DNA from 2 places in the Kineococcus gurbantunggutensis genome. Region 1 is predicted to be linked to the other one. Evidence: predicted binding sites of a transcription regulator. Region 1 holds the regulator's gene; the other holds the start of a gene.
The links. The regulator HspR, encoded in region 1, represses chaperone genes until heat shock. The targets are predictions, from matches to a motif close to ANTTGAGNCNGNCNGNCTCAANT.
Positions count from the first base shown of each region.

Region 1 (7,143 bases):
TCAAGTCGAGCACTCCCCGGGTTGACAGATCCGCGGCGGTGCGCAGACTTGAGCGAGGAAGGCTCAATCGTTCACAAGGGGGACCCTCACCATGGCACGTGCGGTCGGCATCGACCTCGGTACCACCAACTCCGTCGTCTCCGTCCTGGAGGGCGGCGAGCCGACGGTCATCGCCAACGCCGAGGGCGGACGCACGACCCCGTCCGTCGTGGCGTTCGCCAAGAACGGCGAGGTGCTCGTCGGCGAGATCGCCAAGCGCCAGGCCGTCACCAACGTCGACCGGACGATCCGCTCCGTCAAGCGGCACGTCGGCACCGACTGGAACGTCGCCATCGACGACAAGAAGTACACCCCGCAGGAGATCAGCGCGCGCGTGCTGCAGAAGCTCAAGCGCGACGCCGAGTCCTACCTCGGCGAGGCCGTCACCGACGCCGTCATCACCGTGCCGGCGTACTTCTCCGACGCCCAGCGCCAGGCGACCAAGGAGGCCGGCGAGATCGCGGGCCTGAACGTCCTGCGCATCATCAACGAGCCCACCGCGGCCGCGCTCGCCTACGGCCTGGACAAGGGCAAGGAGGACGAGCTCATCCTCGTCTTCGACCTCGGCGGCGGCACGTTCGACGTGTCCCTCCTGGAGGTCGGCAAGGACGAGGACGGCTTCTCCACCATCCAGGTGCGCGCCACCTCCGGCGACAACCACCTCGGCGGCGACGACTGGGACCAGCGCATCGTCGACCACCTGCTCAAGAAGGTGCAGGGCAGCTACGGCATCGACCTGTCCAAGGACAAGATCGCGATGCAGCGCCTGCGCGAGTCCGCCGAGCAGGCCAAGAAGGAGCTGTCGACCGCGACCAGCACCGGCATCTCCCTGCAGTACCTGTCGATGACGGAGAACGGCCCCGTCCACCTGGACGAGCAGCTCACCCGCGCGCAGTTCGAGCAGATGACGCAGGACCTGCTGGACCGCACCAAGGCCCCGTTCCACGCCGTCATCCGCGACGCCGACGTCAAGCTCGCCGACATCGACCACGTCGTGCTCGTGGGCGGTTCCACCCGCATGCCCGCCGTGACGAACGTCGTCAAGGAGCTGACCGGCGGCCGCGAGCCCAACAAGGGCGTGAACCCCGACGAGGTCGTCGCCATCGGCGCGGCCCTGCAGGCCGGCGTCCTCAAGGGCGAGCGCAAGGACGTCCTGCTCATCGACGTCACCCCGCTGTCCCTGGGCATCGAGACCAAGGGCGGAATCATGACCAAGCTCATCGAGCGCAACACGGCGATCCCGACCAAGCGCTCGGAGGTGTTCACCACCGCCGACGACAACCAGCCCTCCGTGCTCATCCAGGTGTTCCAGGGCGAGCGCGAGCTGGCCCGCGACAACAAGCCGCTGGGCACCTTCGAGCTCACCGGCATCGCGCCCGCCCCGCGCGGCGTGCCGCAGGTCGAGGTCACCTTCGACATCGACGCCAACGGCATCGTCCACGTCTCGGCCAAGGACCGCGGCACCGGCAAGGAGCAGTCGATGACCATCTCCGGCGGCAGCGCGCTGTCGAAGGAGGACATCGAGCGGATGGTCAAGGACGCCGAGGCGCACGCCAACGAGGACAAGCAGCGCCGCGAGGAGGCCGAGGCCCGCAACCAGGCCGAGAGCCTCGTCTACCAGACGGAGAAGTTCCTCGCCGACAACGCGGACAAGCTGCCCGCCGAGGGCCGCGAGGAGACCGAGAAGGCCGTCGCGGAGCTGAAGACCGCCCTCAACGGCACGGACGCGGCCGAGATCAAGGCCAAGACCGACGCCGTCGCGCAGGCCAGCCAGAAGCTGGGCTCGGCGATGTACGCGCAGTCCCAGGGCGACGCCTCCGCCGCCGGCGACGCCGGCGCCTCCGCCGGCCCGGACTTCACCAAGCCCGCCGACGACGACGTCGTGGACGCCGAGGTCGTCGACGACGAGAAGGACAAGTGATGTCGGAGGAGACCGAGACCCCGCAGGAGCCGGTCGTCCGCGACCGGCGCCGCATCGACCCGGAGACGGGTCAGCCCCGCGGCGCGGCGCCGGAGCAGCCGGCGCCCGCCGCGGGCGGCGCCCCGGCCGCCCCGACCGTCGGCGGCCCGGACGACGGCGCCGCCGACGCGGCCCTGGAGGCCGCGCAGGCGCTGGCCGCCGAGCGGCTCGAGGAGCTGCAGCGGCTGAACGCCGAGTACGTGAACTACCGCAAGCGGGTCGACCGCGACCGGGACGTGGCGAGGAACGCGGCGCTGGGCAGCGTCGCCGAGGCGCTGCTGCCGGTGCTGGACGACGTGCACCTGGCCCGCCAGCACGGCGACCTGACCGGCCCGTTCGCGGCCATCGCCGAGAAGCTGGAGGCCACGCTGGGCCGCTTCGGCCTGGAGCGCTACGGCGAGAACGGCGAGCCGTTCGACCCCGCGGTGCACGAGGCGCTCATGCACAGCCACTCGGACGAGTACGAGGTGGCCACGTGCGTGCAGGTGCTGCAGCCGGGCTACCGCTTCGGCGAGCGGGTGCTGCGGCCGGCGCGCGTCGCGGTGGCCGACCCGCAGGGATGACCCCGGCGGGAGTGACCACGATCGAGGACACGGAGAGGGGGGGACGCCGGTGAGCATGCAGGACTGGGCGGAGAAGGACTTCTACGCCGTGCTCGGCGTCCCCCACGACGCCGACGCCGCGGAGGTCAAGAAGGCCTACCGCAAGAAGGCCCGCACCCTGCACCCGGACGCCAACCCGGACGACCCGGCCGCCGAGCAGCGGTTCAAGGAGGTCGGCGAGGCGTACGCGGTGCTGTCCGACCCCGAGCAGCGCCGCCAGTACGACGGCGTGCGCGCCATGGTCGGCGGCGGCGCCCGGTTCTCCGCCGGCGGTGCCGGCGGCGCCGGCGGCGGGGCCGGGTTCGAGGACCTGCTCGGCGGCCTGTTCGGCCAGGGCGGTGCCGGCGCCCCCGGCGGGGCGGGCGGCAACCCGTTCGGCGGGCCGTTCGGCGGCCCGCCGCCGCCGGCGCGCGGGCAGGACCTCGAGGCGTCGGCGCGCGTGGGGTTCCGCGCCGCGCTGGAGGGCGCCACGGTGTCGCTGCGGGTCCCCGACCCGCGCGGCGGCCCGGTGCGCACCGTCAACGCCCGCCTGCCCCAGGGCGTGCGCGACGGCCAGAAGGTGCGGCTGCGCGGCAAGGGCATGCCCGGTCCCGGCGGCACCGCCGGGGACCTGCTCGTCACCGTGCACGTCGAGCCGCACCCGGTGTTCAAGCGCGAGGGCGACGACCTGCGCATGACGCTGCCGGTCTCGTTCGACGAGGCGGTGCTCGGCGCGACGGTGGAGGTGCCGACCCTGGACGGCTCCTCCGTGCGCGTGAAGGTGGCCCCTGGCACGCCCTCGGGCCGCACGCTGCGGCTGAAGGGCCGCGGCGTGAAGCGCTCGCGCGCCGGCGACGAGGCCGGTGACCTGCTGGTCGCCGTCGAGGTCGTGGTGCCGCAGCGCGTGGACGGCGCGGTGCGCGAGGCCGTGGAGGCCTTCGCGCGGGCGACCGCCGGGGAGGACCCGCGCGCGGGCCTGGCCGAGCGGGCGCGCGGCTAGCGGCGGCGCTCCCGCGGGGGCCGTCCCGGGCGACCGGGGCGGCCCCCGCGAGCACCACCACCACGACGACCGGACGACGGGAGGGGGCAGGGCGTGTACGACTACGACGACGACGCGGCGGTGTTCGTCATCTCCGTCGCCGCGGAGCTGGCGGGGATGCACCCGCAGACGCTGCGGCAGTACGACCGGCTCGGCCTCGTCTCGCCGAGCCGGGCGCGCGGGCGCGGTCGGCGCTACTCCGCCCGCGACATCGCGCAGCTGCGCGAGGTGCAGCGCCTCTCGCAGGAGGACGGCGTGAACCTCGCCGGCATCAAGCGGATCCTGGAGCTGGAGAACCAGGTGACCGCCATGGGCCGGCGCATCGAGGAGCTGCAGGCCGAGGTGGACCTGGTCCGCCAGCAGGCCCGGCGCATCTTCGCCGCCGGCGTGGCCGGCGACATCGTGGCCACCCCGGTGGGCAAGCGCCCGCCCTCGCCGGCGCGCTCCACCGCGCTGGTGGTGTGGCGGCCCGAGCGCGCCGCGCGCTGAGGCGCCCCGCTCAGCGGGCGGGCGCGCCCTGCGCGGGCACGCCCCGCGCGGGCAGGCCGCCGGCCGCGACCACCCGGTCGCGGCCGGCGGCCTTCGCCGCGTAGAGGGCCCGGTCGGCGGCGGCCAGCAGGCCGGCGGCGTCCTCGCCGTCGGCGCGGTGCACGGCGGTGCCGATCGAGACGGTGGGGCGCACGCGCGCGCCGTCGCCCACGGCGACGTCCAGGCGGGCGCAGGCCGCGCGCAGCGCCTCGGCGCGCTCGCGCGTGGCGGCGGCGTCCGCGCCGGGCAGCACGAGGACGAACTCCTCGCCGCCGGAGCGGGCGACGACGTCGTGCGCGCGCGCCCCGGCGGCCAGCGCGTGCGCGACCTCGACGAGCACCTCGTCGCCGGCGGCGTGCCCGTGCGTGTCGTTGACGGCCTTGAACCGGTCGACGTCCACGACCAGCACCCCCACGGCGTCCCCGCCGGCGCGCGCCGCGGCCAGCGCGGCCGGCAGCGCCTCGTCGAGCAGGCGGCGGTTGTGCAGGCCGGTGAGCGGGTCGCGCACGGACTGCTCCTGGAGCTGGGCGCGCAGCCGCTCCACGAGGGCGAGCTGGTCCTCCAGGTGGCGGCGGGTCTCGACGACCTCGGTGATGTCGCGGGCGACGACGACGCGGCCCAGGCAGCGCCCCCGGCCGTCGGCGATGGCGGTGACGGTGACGTCCAGGTGCAGGCCGGGCACGTACTCCAGCGCGTAGCGGGTGTGCTGGCCGGGCAGCTCGCCCAGCGCCCGCTCGCTGAGGAAGGTGCTGCCGGGCAGGCCGACGGGCTCGGGCACGTCCGGGCGCGCCGCGCGCAGCATCCGCAGGCCGGCGGGGTTGACGTCGACGACGGTGCCGCCGGCGTCCACGACGACCACGGCGTCGGTGACGGTGTCCAGCACCGCCTCGCGCGCGACGGGCACCACGCGCAGCAGCCCGCGGCGCAGCACCGCGTGGGCGGCCACCAGCGCGGTGACGGTGAAGCACAGCGGGGTGATGTCCTGCCCGGCGGCGAGCTGCGGGTTGCTGATGTTGACGACGTTGCCGACCACGGGCACCGCGGCGGCCACGAGGACGCTGGTGATCTGGTCGCGCACCACGGCGCTGGCGCGCCACCAGGCGCGCGCGAGGTGGCCGCCGGCGGTGGCCAGCAGCCCGTAGCACCAGGCGGTGTGGACCCAGAACAGCGGCCCGTAGACCACCGAGAAGTGCGGCGGGTCCCCGACGTAGCCGCTGCTGGTGAAGAACAGGTGGTGCCAGGGGTCGGTGGCCACGGCGGTGAGCACGAGCACCGGCGGCACGACCAGGCCCAGGACCCGGCGGCGGCCGGGCCGGTGGTGCGGGTCGACGATCGTGCGCGCCAGCAGGTGCATGCTCACCACGCACCCCAGGACGCCGACGAAGGTGACGTAGGTGGCGGTGCGGGCCATGCCCGCCGGCAGCCCCAGGTGCACCGGGGCGTTGCCGGCGGACCACAGGGCCAGGGCCCCGCAGACGCCGGCGAGCGCGGTGGCGGCCGGGGTGCTGCGCCGGCGCCGCCAGGCGATGCGGGCGGTGAGGGCGTTGAGGAGGGCGGAGACGCAGAACGCCACCGCCATCAGGTGCTCCACCGCCGTCCCCCCGCTGCCGCGCGGGGTGCCCGTCGCCCCCGTCGTGCACGGCATCGGCGCCGCGGGGGGCGCGCTGGAGCCGGACTGGGCCGTCCGGGTGACCCCGGCGGCCCGGTCCGGCTCCGCCGGCTCAGCGCGGGCCGGCGCCCTCCTCGCGCTCGGGCACCAGCTCGGCCACGGGGCGCGGGGAGCGCCGCGCCCACAGGAAGAACAGCGCGCCCACGAGGAGCATGGGCGCCCCGGTCCACAGGTTGATGCTGATGCCGGCGGCCTGCGCGCGGTCCTGCTCGCCGTTGAGGGCGCCCAGGACGAGCAGGACGGCGCCGTAGACGACGAACACCGTCCCGATGATGTTGCGCAGGTCGAAGCGGCGCGCGAAGCGCACCGCGCGGCGGTCGGCCTCGCTCAGGCTCGACAGGTCCTCGCTCACGACGCCTCCTCGGCGGGGGTCCAGGGGCTGCGGGTCGCAGCGGTGCGGGTCACGGCGGTGCGGGTCACAGGAACGGCAGGTACAGCACGACGCACAGCACGAGCGCGACCGCGCCGAGCAGGGCGGGGGAGCGGTACCAGGCGGTGTCGCCGACGACGTGGTCGCCGCTGAGGTCGATGGTGCCCACGCCCTGCACGAGGCCGCTCAGCTCGCGCTCCGGCTTGGGGCGGGTGAACGTCGAGACGAGCACGGCGACCACCACCACGGACACGAAGCTCCAGATCGAGCCCCACATGGTCTCGGCCAGGTCGGAGTTGAAGCTCAGGACGTCCGCGGTGTAGAGCACGTAGATCGTGACCGGGACGGCGAGCCCGACGAGGTAGGACCACAGCCCCGCCGCGGGGGTGATGCGCTTGAAGAGCAGGCCGAGCAGGAAGACCGCGAAGACGGGCGCGTTGAAGAACGAGAACAGCGCCTGCATGTAGTTCATGATGTTGCTGAACCCGGCGGCGATGAACGCGGTGGCGACGCCGACGAGGACGCCCACGACGGTGACGGCCCGGCCGACCTTGAGGTAGTAGGTGTCGGGCATGCCCGGCTTCACGTAGTCCTGCCACAGGTCGTAGGTGAAGACCGTGTTGAAGCTGGAGACGTTGGCGGCCATGCCGGCCATGAACGCGGCGAGCAGGCCGGTGACGGCGACGCCGAGGACGCCGGAGGGCAGGTACTCGTTGATCAGGGCGGGGATCGCGTCGTTGTAGGTGGGCCCGCCGGCGGAGCCCAGGCCCTGCACGGTGACGACGGCGATCATGCCCGGGACGATGATGATGAACGGGATGAACAGCTTGGGGAAGGCCGCGATCAGCGGGGTGCGCCGGGCGGCGGACATGTTGCGCGCGGACAGGGCGCGCTGCACCTCGGCGAAGTTGGTCGTCCAGTAGCCGAAGCTGACGACGAAGCCCAGGCCCAGGACCA
Region 1 is NZ_JBJLSG010000070.1:238-7,380, forward strand. It holds gene dnaK (molecular chaperone DnaK) at 92-1,960, shown strand; gene grpE (nucleotide exchange factor GrpE) at 1,960-2,562, shown strand; gene ACRYR7_RS13985 (DnaJ C-terminal domain-containing protein) at 2,612-3,580, shown strand; gene ACRYR7_RS13990 (heat shock protein transcriptional repressor HspR) at 3,737-4,108, shown strand; gene ACRYR7_RS13995 (histidine kinase N-terminal 7TM domain-containing diguanylate cyclase) at 4,119-5,738, opposite strand; gene ACRYR7_RS14000 (hypothetical protein) at 5,869-6,168, opposite strand; gene ACRYR7_RS14005 (sodium:solute symporter family protein) at 6,233-7,143, opposite strand, start outside.

Region 2 (7,143 bases), on a different contig from region 1:
CCACACCGACGAGCGCAGCGAGGCGTCGGTGAACACCCGCGCGTAGTTGCCGAAGCCGGCGAACCCGCGGTCCTCGGGGTGGAAGGCGTTCCAGTCCATGAACGAGATGACCAGGGTGGCCACGAACGGGAGCTGGGTCACGACGATCGTGAACACCAGCGCCGGCATCAGGGGGGCGCGGCGGGCCCAGTCGGCGGCGCGCCGGGCCGAGGCGGGCCGCTGCGCCAGGGACGGGCCGACGTGCGGCTGGGGTCGGGTGGGGGTGCTGCTCGTGCTCACTTCGGGCCTCCGGCGTCCGGTCAGCTGCGGTACTGGTCGGTGACCTGCTCGACGGCGAGGTCCTGCGCGAAGTCGAGCGCCTGGACGACGCTCTGCTTGCCCGCGATCGCCGCGCTGACGCCCTGGGACGACAGGGTGCCCAGGTTGGCGAACTCGGGGATGGCGACGAACTGGATGCCCGGTGCCGGGCGCGGCTGCACGCCGGGGTCGTCGGGCCTGGCAGCGTTGATGGCCGCCTGGGTGGGTTCCCAGAACGGGCCGGCGGAGCCGCGGTAGTCGCTGTTGGCGTAGGTGGAGTTCCGCTTGCCGGCGGGCACGTTGGGCCAGCCGATCTCGTTGCCGACGAGCTCCTCGTACTCCTTGCCCGAGGCCCAGGAGATGAACCGCCACGCCAGGTCCTGCTTGGCGGAGGCGGCCTGGATCGCCCAGGACCAGGCGAACAGCCAGCCGGAGGACTCCGTCTGCTCCACCGGGGCGGGGGCGTAGCCCATCCTCCCGGCGACGGGGGAGTCGGCGCTCTCCAGGCTGCCGGCGGCCGACGTCGCGTCGTACCACATCGCCACCTGGCCCTGCGTCATGCCGTTGAGGCACTCCGTGAACCCGGACTGCGGGGCGCCGAGCTGCCCGTGGGCGCGGACGAGGTCGACGTAGAACGTCGTGGCCTCCACGAACGGGCGGTCGTTGACGCGCGCGGTCCAGTCCTGCTCGAACCAGGTGCCGCCGAAGGTGTTCACCACGGTGGTCAGGGGCGCGAACACCTGGCCCCAGCCGGGCAGGCCGCGCAGCGCGATGCCGCGCATCCCGCCGGAGGTGCCGTCGACCCGCGCGGCGATCTCGGCGACCTCGCGCCAGGTGGGGCGCTCGGGCATCGTCAGCCCCTGCGCCTCCAGCACGTCGGCGCGGTACATCAGGAACGAGGACTCGCCGTAGAACGGCTCGGCGTAGACCCTGCCGTCCTCGCCGGTGAGGGCCGTGGAGAGCGGTTCGAGGACGTCGCCCTGGTCGAAGCCGGGGTCGGCGGCGATGTGCTCGTCCAGGGGGGCCAGCCAGCCCAGCTTGGAGTAGAACGGCACCTCGTAGTTGGAGATCGAGGCCACGTCGTAGGTGCCGGCCTGGCTGGAGAACTCCTGGGTGATCTTGTCGCGCACGTCGTTCTCCGGCAGGACCGTGTAGTTCACGGTGATGCCGGTGCTCGCGGTGAAGTGGTCGCGGGTGAGCTGCTGCAGGTCCACCATCTGCGGGTTGTTGACCATCAGCACGTTGATGCTGTCGTCCCCGCCGCCGCCCACGGCGTCGCCCGCCCCGGCGCAGCCGCCCAGCAGGGTGGCGCCGCCGATCCCCGCCAGCGCACCGCCCATCGCCGCGCGTCGGCTCGGGGTGGCGCGGGGAGTGCGCCGTCCGACCATCGTCCCTCCATCGTCGTCGTCGACCGGTGTGCGGGCCGGCACGGGCCGCGGGGCCGTGGCCCTGGGGCCTTGCCTGCGCTCAGATGAGCGGGATACTCTCAAGCGAGCGTCAGTGTTCTCGCGAGCGCTCGCGTTGTCAACCGCTCCCGGGAGGTGCCGTGGCGAAGGTGCCCGCGCAGGGGGCGACGACGTCCGGGCTGGCCCTGGCCGCCGCCGTCGCCCGGCGCTTCTACGTCGAGGACTGGACGAAGGTCCGCATCGCCGAGGAGCTCGGCGTCAGCCGCTTCAAGGTCGCCCGCCTGCTCGCCGACGCCCGCGACGCCGGGCTCGTGCAGATCCGCGTGCTCACCCCGCCCGCGCTGGACGGCGAGCTCGGCGAGGCCCTGCGTGCGCGCTTCGGCCTGCGCGCCGCCTACGTCGTGCGCCCCGACGGCCAGGACGTGCCCGCGCAGCGCCGCGCCGTCGCCCAGTTCACCGCCGGGCTGCTGGAGGAGACCGTCGCCCCCGAGGACGTCGTCGGCCTGGCCTGGGGCCGCACCGTCTCCGCCCTCGTCGCCGCGCTGTCCGCGCCGCTGCGCGCCCGCTTCGTGCAGCTCGCCGGCGCCCTGCCCCGCCCCGACGTCGAGGGCAGCGCCGTGGACCTCGTGCGCCACGCCGCCGAGGCCACCGGCTCCTCGGCCGCGACGTTCTACGCGCCGCTGGCCGTGCCCGACGCCGCCACCGCCGGCAGCCTGCGCTCGCAGCCCGAGATCGCCCGGGCCCTGGCCGAGCTGGACACCCTCACCCGCGCCGTCGTCTCGGTGGGCGCCTGGCTGCCGGGGGAGTCCACCGCCCTGGACTCCCTGGACCCCGCCACCGCCGAGCACCTGGCCGCCGCCGGCGTCGTCGCCGAGGTCACCGGGGTGCTGCTGGGCGCCGACGGCGCCGAGGTGCCGGGCCTGGCCGACCGCGTCGTCGGCGTCAGCGGCGAGCAGCTGCGCCGCACCGGCGAGGTCCTGGCCATGTCCACCGGCGCGGCCGGCGTGCGCGCGGGGGCCACCGCCGCCGTCCTGCGCAGCGGCCTGGTGGGCACCCTCGTCACGCACGCCGACCTCGCGCGCGCCGTGCTGGACCTGCCCGGCTGAGCGGACCTGCCCGGCTGAGCGGGCCGGCCCGCCGGCGTCAGAAGCCGACGACCTCGTGCGGCTCGTACGGCGCCTCCAGCTCAGCGACCTCCTGCTCGGTCAGCTCCAGCTCCAGCGCCGCCAGGGCGTCGTCGAGGTGGTGCGGCTTGGTCGCGCCCACGATCGGCGCCACGACGACCGGGTTGCGCGCCACCCACGCCAGCGCCACCTGCGCGCGCGGCACCCCGCGGCGCCCGGCCACCCGCGCCACCGCCTGCACGATCCGCTCGTCGGAGTCGCGGTAGAGCGTCTTGCCGAACTCGTCCTTCTCGGAGCGGTTCGTCGCCGCGTCCCAGTCGCGGGTGAGCTTGCCGCGCGCCAGCGGGCTCCACGGGATCACCCCGACGCCCTCGTCCGCGCACAGCGGCAGCATCTCGCGCTCCTCCTCGCGGTAGAGGAGGTTGTAGTGGTCCTGCATGGTGGCGAAGCGGGTCCAGCCGTTCGCGTCCTGCAGGTGCAGGGCCTTGGCGAACTGCCACGCCCACATGCTCGAGGCCCCGATGTAGCGGGCCTTGCCGGCCCGGACGACGTCGTGCAGCGCCTGCAGCGTCTCCTCCACCGGCGTGGTGGGGTCCCAGCGGTGGATCTGGTACAGGTCGACGTGGTCGGTGCCCAGGCGGCGCAGGCTGTTGTCGACCTCGGTGAGGATCGCCTGGCGCGACAGGCCCGCGCCGTTGGGGCCCGGGCGCATCCGCCCGTTCACCTTGGTCGCCACGACGACCTCCTCGCGCGGGACGTGCTTGAGGAGGACCTCGCCGAGGATCTCCTCGGAGGAGCCGTTGGAGTACACGTTGGCGGTGTCGAAGAAGTTCACGCCCGCGTCGAAGGCGCGGCGCAGGAAGGGGGCGCTGTCCTCCAGGGGCAGCGTCCACGGGTGCCCGCCGCGGGCCGGGTCGCCGTAGCTCATGCAGCCCAGGCACAGGCGGGAGACCTCCAGGCCGGTGCTGCCCAGCTTCACGTAGTCCATGGATCGATCCTGCCCGCGTCCGTCCCGCTCCGCCCTTCGCCGGGGGCGAACGCGGAATTGAGCGGAGGGGGCTCACGTTGTGTGAGTCGAAGGCGCTCGCCCCGGGCGCCGTGGATCGTCCCAGGAGGACAGCCGTGAACACCCTCTCCGTGTGGAACCGCCGCACCCCGTTCGAGGCGGCCTTCGACGCGCAGTTCGACACCCTCGTCCGCCGCGCCTTCGGCCCGCTGACCCCGGCGAGCACCGGCCGCACCACCGGCTTCGTGCCCGCCACCGAGGTCGTCCGCGACGGCGACGACGCCCTGGTCCGTCTGGAGCTGCCCGGCGTGGCGCTCGAGGACGTGACCGTCGAGGTCGACGCCGACCGCCTCGTCGTGCGCGGCGAGCGCAAGGACACCCGCACCGACGCCCAGCGCGGCCGCAGCGAGGTCCGCTACGGCAGCTTCCGCCGCTCCTTCACCCTGCCGGCGAACACCTCCGCCGACGCGGTGAGCGCGGCCTACGACGCGGGCGTGCTCACCGTCCGCGTGGCCGGTGCGCACACCACCGCCCAGCCGACCCGCATCGCCGTCGCCACCGCGGCCCCGCAGGCCGTCGAGGCCGGCGAGAGCGCTCAGGCCCCGGCCGAGCAGCAGGTCGAGCAGCCCGCCGAGCAGGGCGAGCAGCAGGGCGAGTGACCCCCGCCCCGCGGTGGCCGGACGGCACGACCCCCGGCCACCGCGGGTTCTCGCACGTCCGTGGTCGTGGGTCGTCCGCCCCGGGCGCTCAGGTGCCCAGGGAGATCGAGCTGTGCAGCAGGGCCGCGTGCACGAACGCCTGCGGCAGGTTGCCGCGCAGCTGGCGCTGGGACACGTCCCACTCCTCGGCCAGCAGCGCCGCCGGCCCGCACGCGGCCCGGTTGCGCTCGAAGAACCGGAACGCCTCCACGTGCTGCCCGTCGGCGTGCAGCGCCTCGGCCAGCAGGAACCCGCACAGCAGGAACGCCCCCTCCGTCGATCCCAGCGGCATCGAGTCGGGGGAGTAGCGGTAGACGTAGTGGTCCTCCACGAGGTCGCGCCGCACCGCCGCCAGGGTGGCCCGCTGGCGCGGGTCGTCCAGGGGGACCGCCCCGTGCAGCGCCGGGCGCAGCAGCGCCGCGTCCACGCCCGGCTGGCCCGGGCTGCGCTGCCAGCGCCCCTCGTCCGGGTGCAGGCAGCGCCGCGAGGTCTCGGCCAGGACCGCGTCCGCCAGCGTCGCCGCGCGCACCGCGTCCGCCGGCGGGCACACCGCCGCGATGCTGCGCAGCCCCGCCACGCACTCCAGGCGCGAGTGCGCCCACCAGTCGTCCTGCAGCTCCCAGATGCCCGCCTCGGGCTCGCCCCAGCGCTGCTCGATGGCGCTCACCGCCGCCTCCACCGCCCGCCAGCCGTCGGCGTCCAGGCGGTCGTGCTCGATCGCCGCGGCCAGCAGCTGCAGCACCGTGCCGAACACGTCGAGCTGGAACTGGTCGCGCACGTGGTTGCCGGCCACGTCCCACCCGCCCGGGTAGCCGGGCAGGCCGGTGGCGCGCTCGCCGGGCACCTCGAGCCCGTGCACGGTGTACGCCGGCCGCAGGTGCGGGCCGTCGGCCAGCACCCGCTGCACCACGAACGCCACGAGGGTGTCGAAGAGCGGGTACGGGCCCCCGCACGCCGCCATCGCCAGCCCGGCGTAGCACTGGTCGCGCACCCACGCGTAGCGGTAGTCGTAGCTGCGGCCGTTCTCGGCGTGCTCGGGCAGCGACATCGTCGCCGCCGCCACCATCCCGCCGGAGTCCGAGGTCAGCCCGCGGATCACCGCGTAGGAGTGCCGCGCCTCCGTCGGCGCCACCGAGTGCGCCACGTCCGGCACCGCTGAGCGCCAGGTGTGCATCGTGGAGGCCCAGGCGTGCTGCGGGTCCACCGGGTCCGGCAGCTGCGCGTCGGACACCTCCAGCACCAGGTCGTGCCGGCCCCCGGCGGGCACCCGCAGCCGGGCGGTGAAGACCCCGTCGTCCACCTCGGCCTCGGCCAGCCCGGACAGGCGCACCCGCAGGCCGTCGGTGCGGGCGCTCCAGCGGCCGTCGTCGCCGCGGCGCACGTCGCGCAGCGCGCGGGTGCCGAAGCGGGCGCGCAGGTCCAGCACCACCTCCACCTCGGCGTCGCCCTCCGCGGCGCGCACCTGCCGCAGCAGCACCGCCCGGTGCGGGTCGCTGGGCATCGCCATCGCGTCGCGGCACTCGATCGTGCCGTCGCCGCGGCTGGTCCAGCGGTGCCGGAAGACGAGCGTGCCCTCCTCGTAGTGCCCGCCCCACACGAACGGGTGGGTGGGGGTGACGGCGAAGACCCCGCGCCCGCCCAGCAGCGAGGCCAGGACCGCGTCGTCGTGCCAGCCCGGCGCGCACATCCACACCACGGCCCCGCGCGGGCCCACGACCGCCCCGCGCGCCCCGTCGGCCACCAGCGCGTAGTCGCGCAGCACCTGCGGGGGGAAGAGCGCCCGGACCTCCTCGGGCGTCACGCCGCCGGTCCCCGGGCCCCCGTGGTCAGCAACAGCTTGCCCACGTGCGAGGAGCCCTCCATCACCTCGTGGGCGCGCGCGGCGTCCTCCAGCGCGAAGCGCTCGTGCACCACCGGGCGCACCGCCCCGTCGGCCACCAGCGGCCACACGTGGTCGCGCACGCTGGCCACGACCGCGGCCTTCTCCGCCGCCGGGCGCGCCCGCAGCGTCGTGGCGTGCACCGAGGCGCGCTTGACCAGCAGCTTCCCCAGGTCCAGCTCCGCGCGCGCGCCGCCCTGCGTGCCGATGACGACCAGGCGCCCGCCGGTGGCGAGCACGTCCACGTTGCGCCCCAGGTACGGCCCGCCCACCACGTCCAGCACGACGTCCGCGCCGGCCGGCTCGAAGGCGCGCACGGCCTCGACGAAGTCCTCCTCGCGGTAGTTCACCCCGAGCTGCGCGCCCAGCTCCGCGCAGCGGGCCAGCTTGTCCGCCGAGCCCGCCGTCACCGCCACGCGCGCGCCGACCGCCCGCGCCAGCTGCACCGCCATCGTCCCGATGCCGCTGGAGCCGCCGTGCACGAGCAGCAGCTCGCCCGGGCGCAGCCCGGCCAGGGTGAACACGTTGCTCCACACCGTCGCCGCCACCTCCGGCAGCGCCGCGGCGTCCACGAGGTCCACCCCCGCCGGCACCGGCAGGAGCTGCCCGGCGGGCACCGCGACCCGCTCGGCGTACCCGCCGCCGCCCAGCAGCGCGCACACCTCGTCGCCGGCGGACCAGCCCGCGACGCCCTCGCCGACGCCCTCCACCCAGCCGGAGACCTCCAGGCCCG
Region 2 is NZ_JBJLSG010000010.1:53,266-60,408, forward strand. It holds gene ACRYR7_RS03260 (carbohydrate ABC transporter permease) at 1-279, opposite strand, end outside; gene ACRYR7_RS03265 (ABC transporter substrate-binding protein) at 300-1,685, opposite strand; gene ACRYR7_RS03270 (sugar-binding transcriptional regulator) at 1,844-2,809, shown strand; gene ACRYR7_RS03275 (aldo/keto reductase) at 2,847-3,815, opposite strand; gene ACRYR7_RS03280 (Hsp20/alpha crystallin family protein) at 3,950-4,492, shown strand; gene ACRYR7_RS03285 (glycoside hydrolase family 15 protein) at 4,581-6,332, opposite strand; gene ACRYR7_RS03290 (NAD(P)H-quinone oxidoreductase) at 6,329-7,143, opposite strand, start outside.
Region 2: ACRYR7_RS03280 (Hsp20/alpha crystallin family protein) is a predicted target of HspR. The motif match lies at 3,871-3,893, and genes of this name have one in related genera.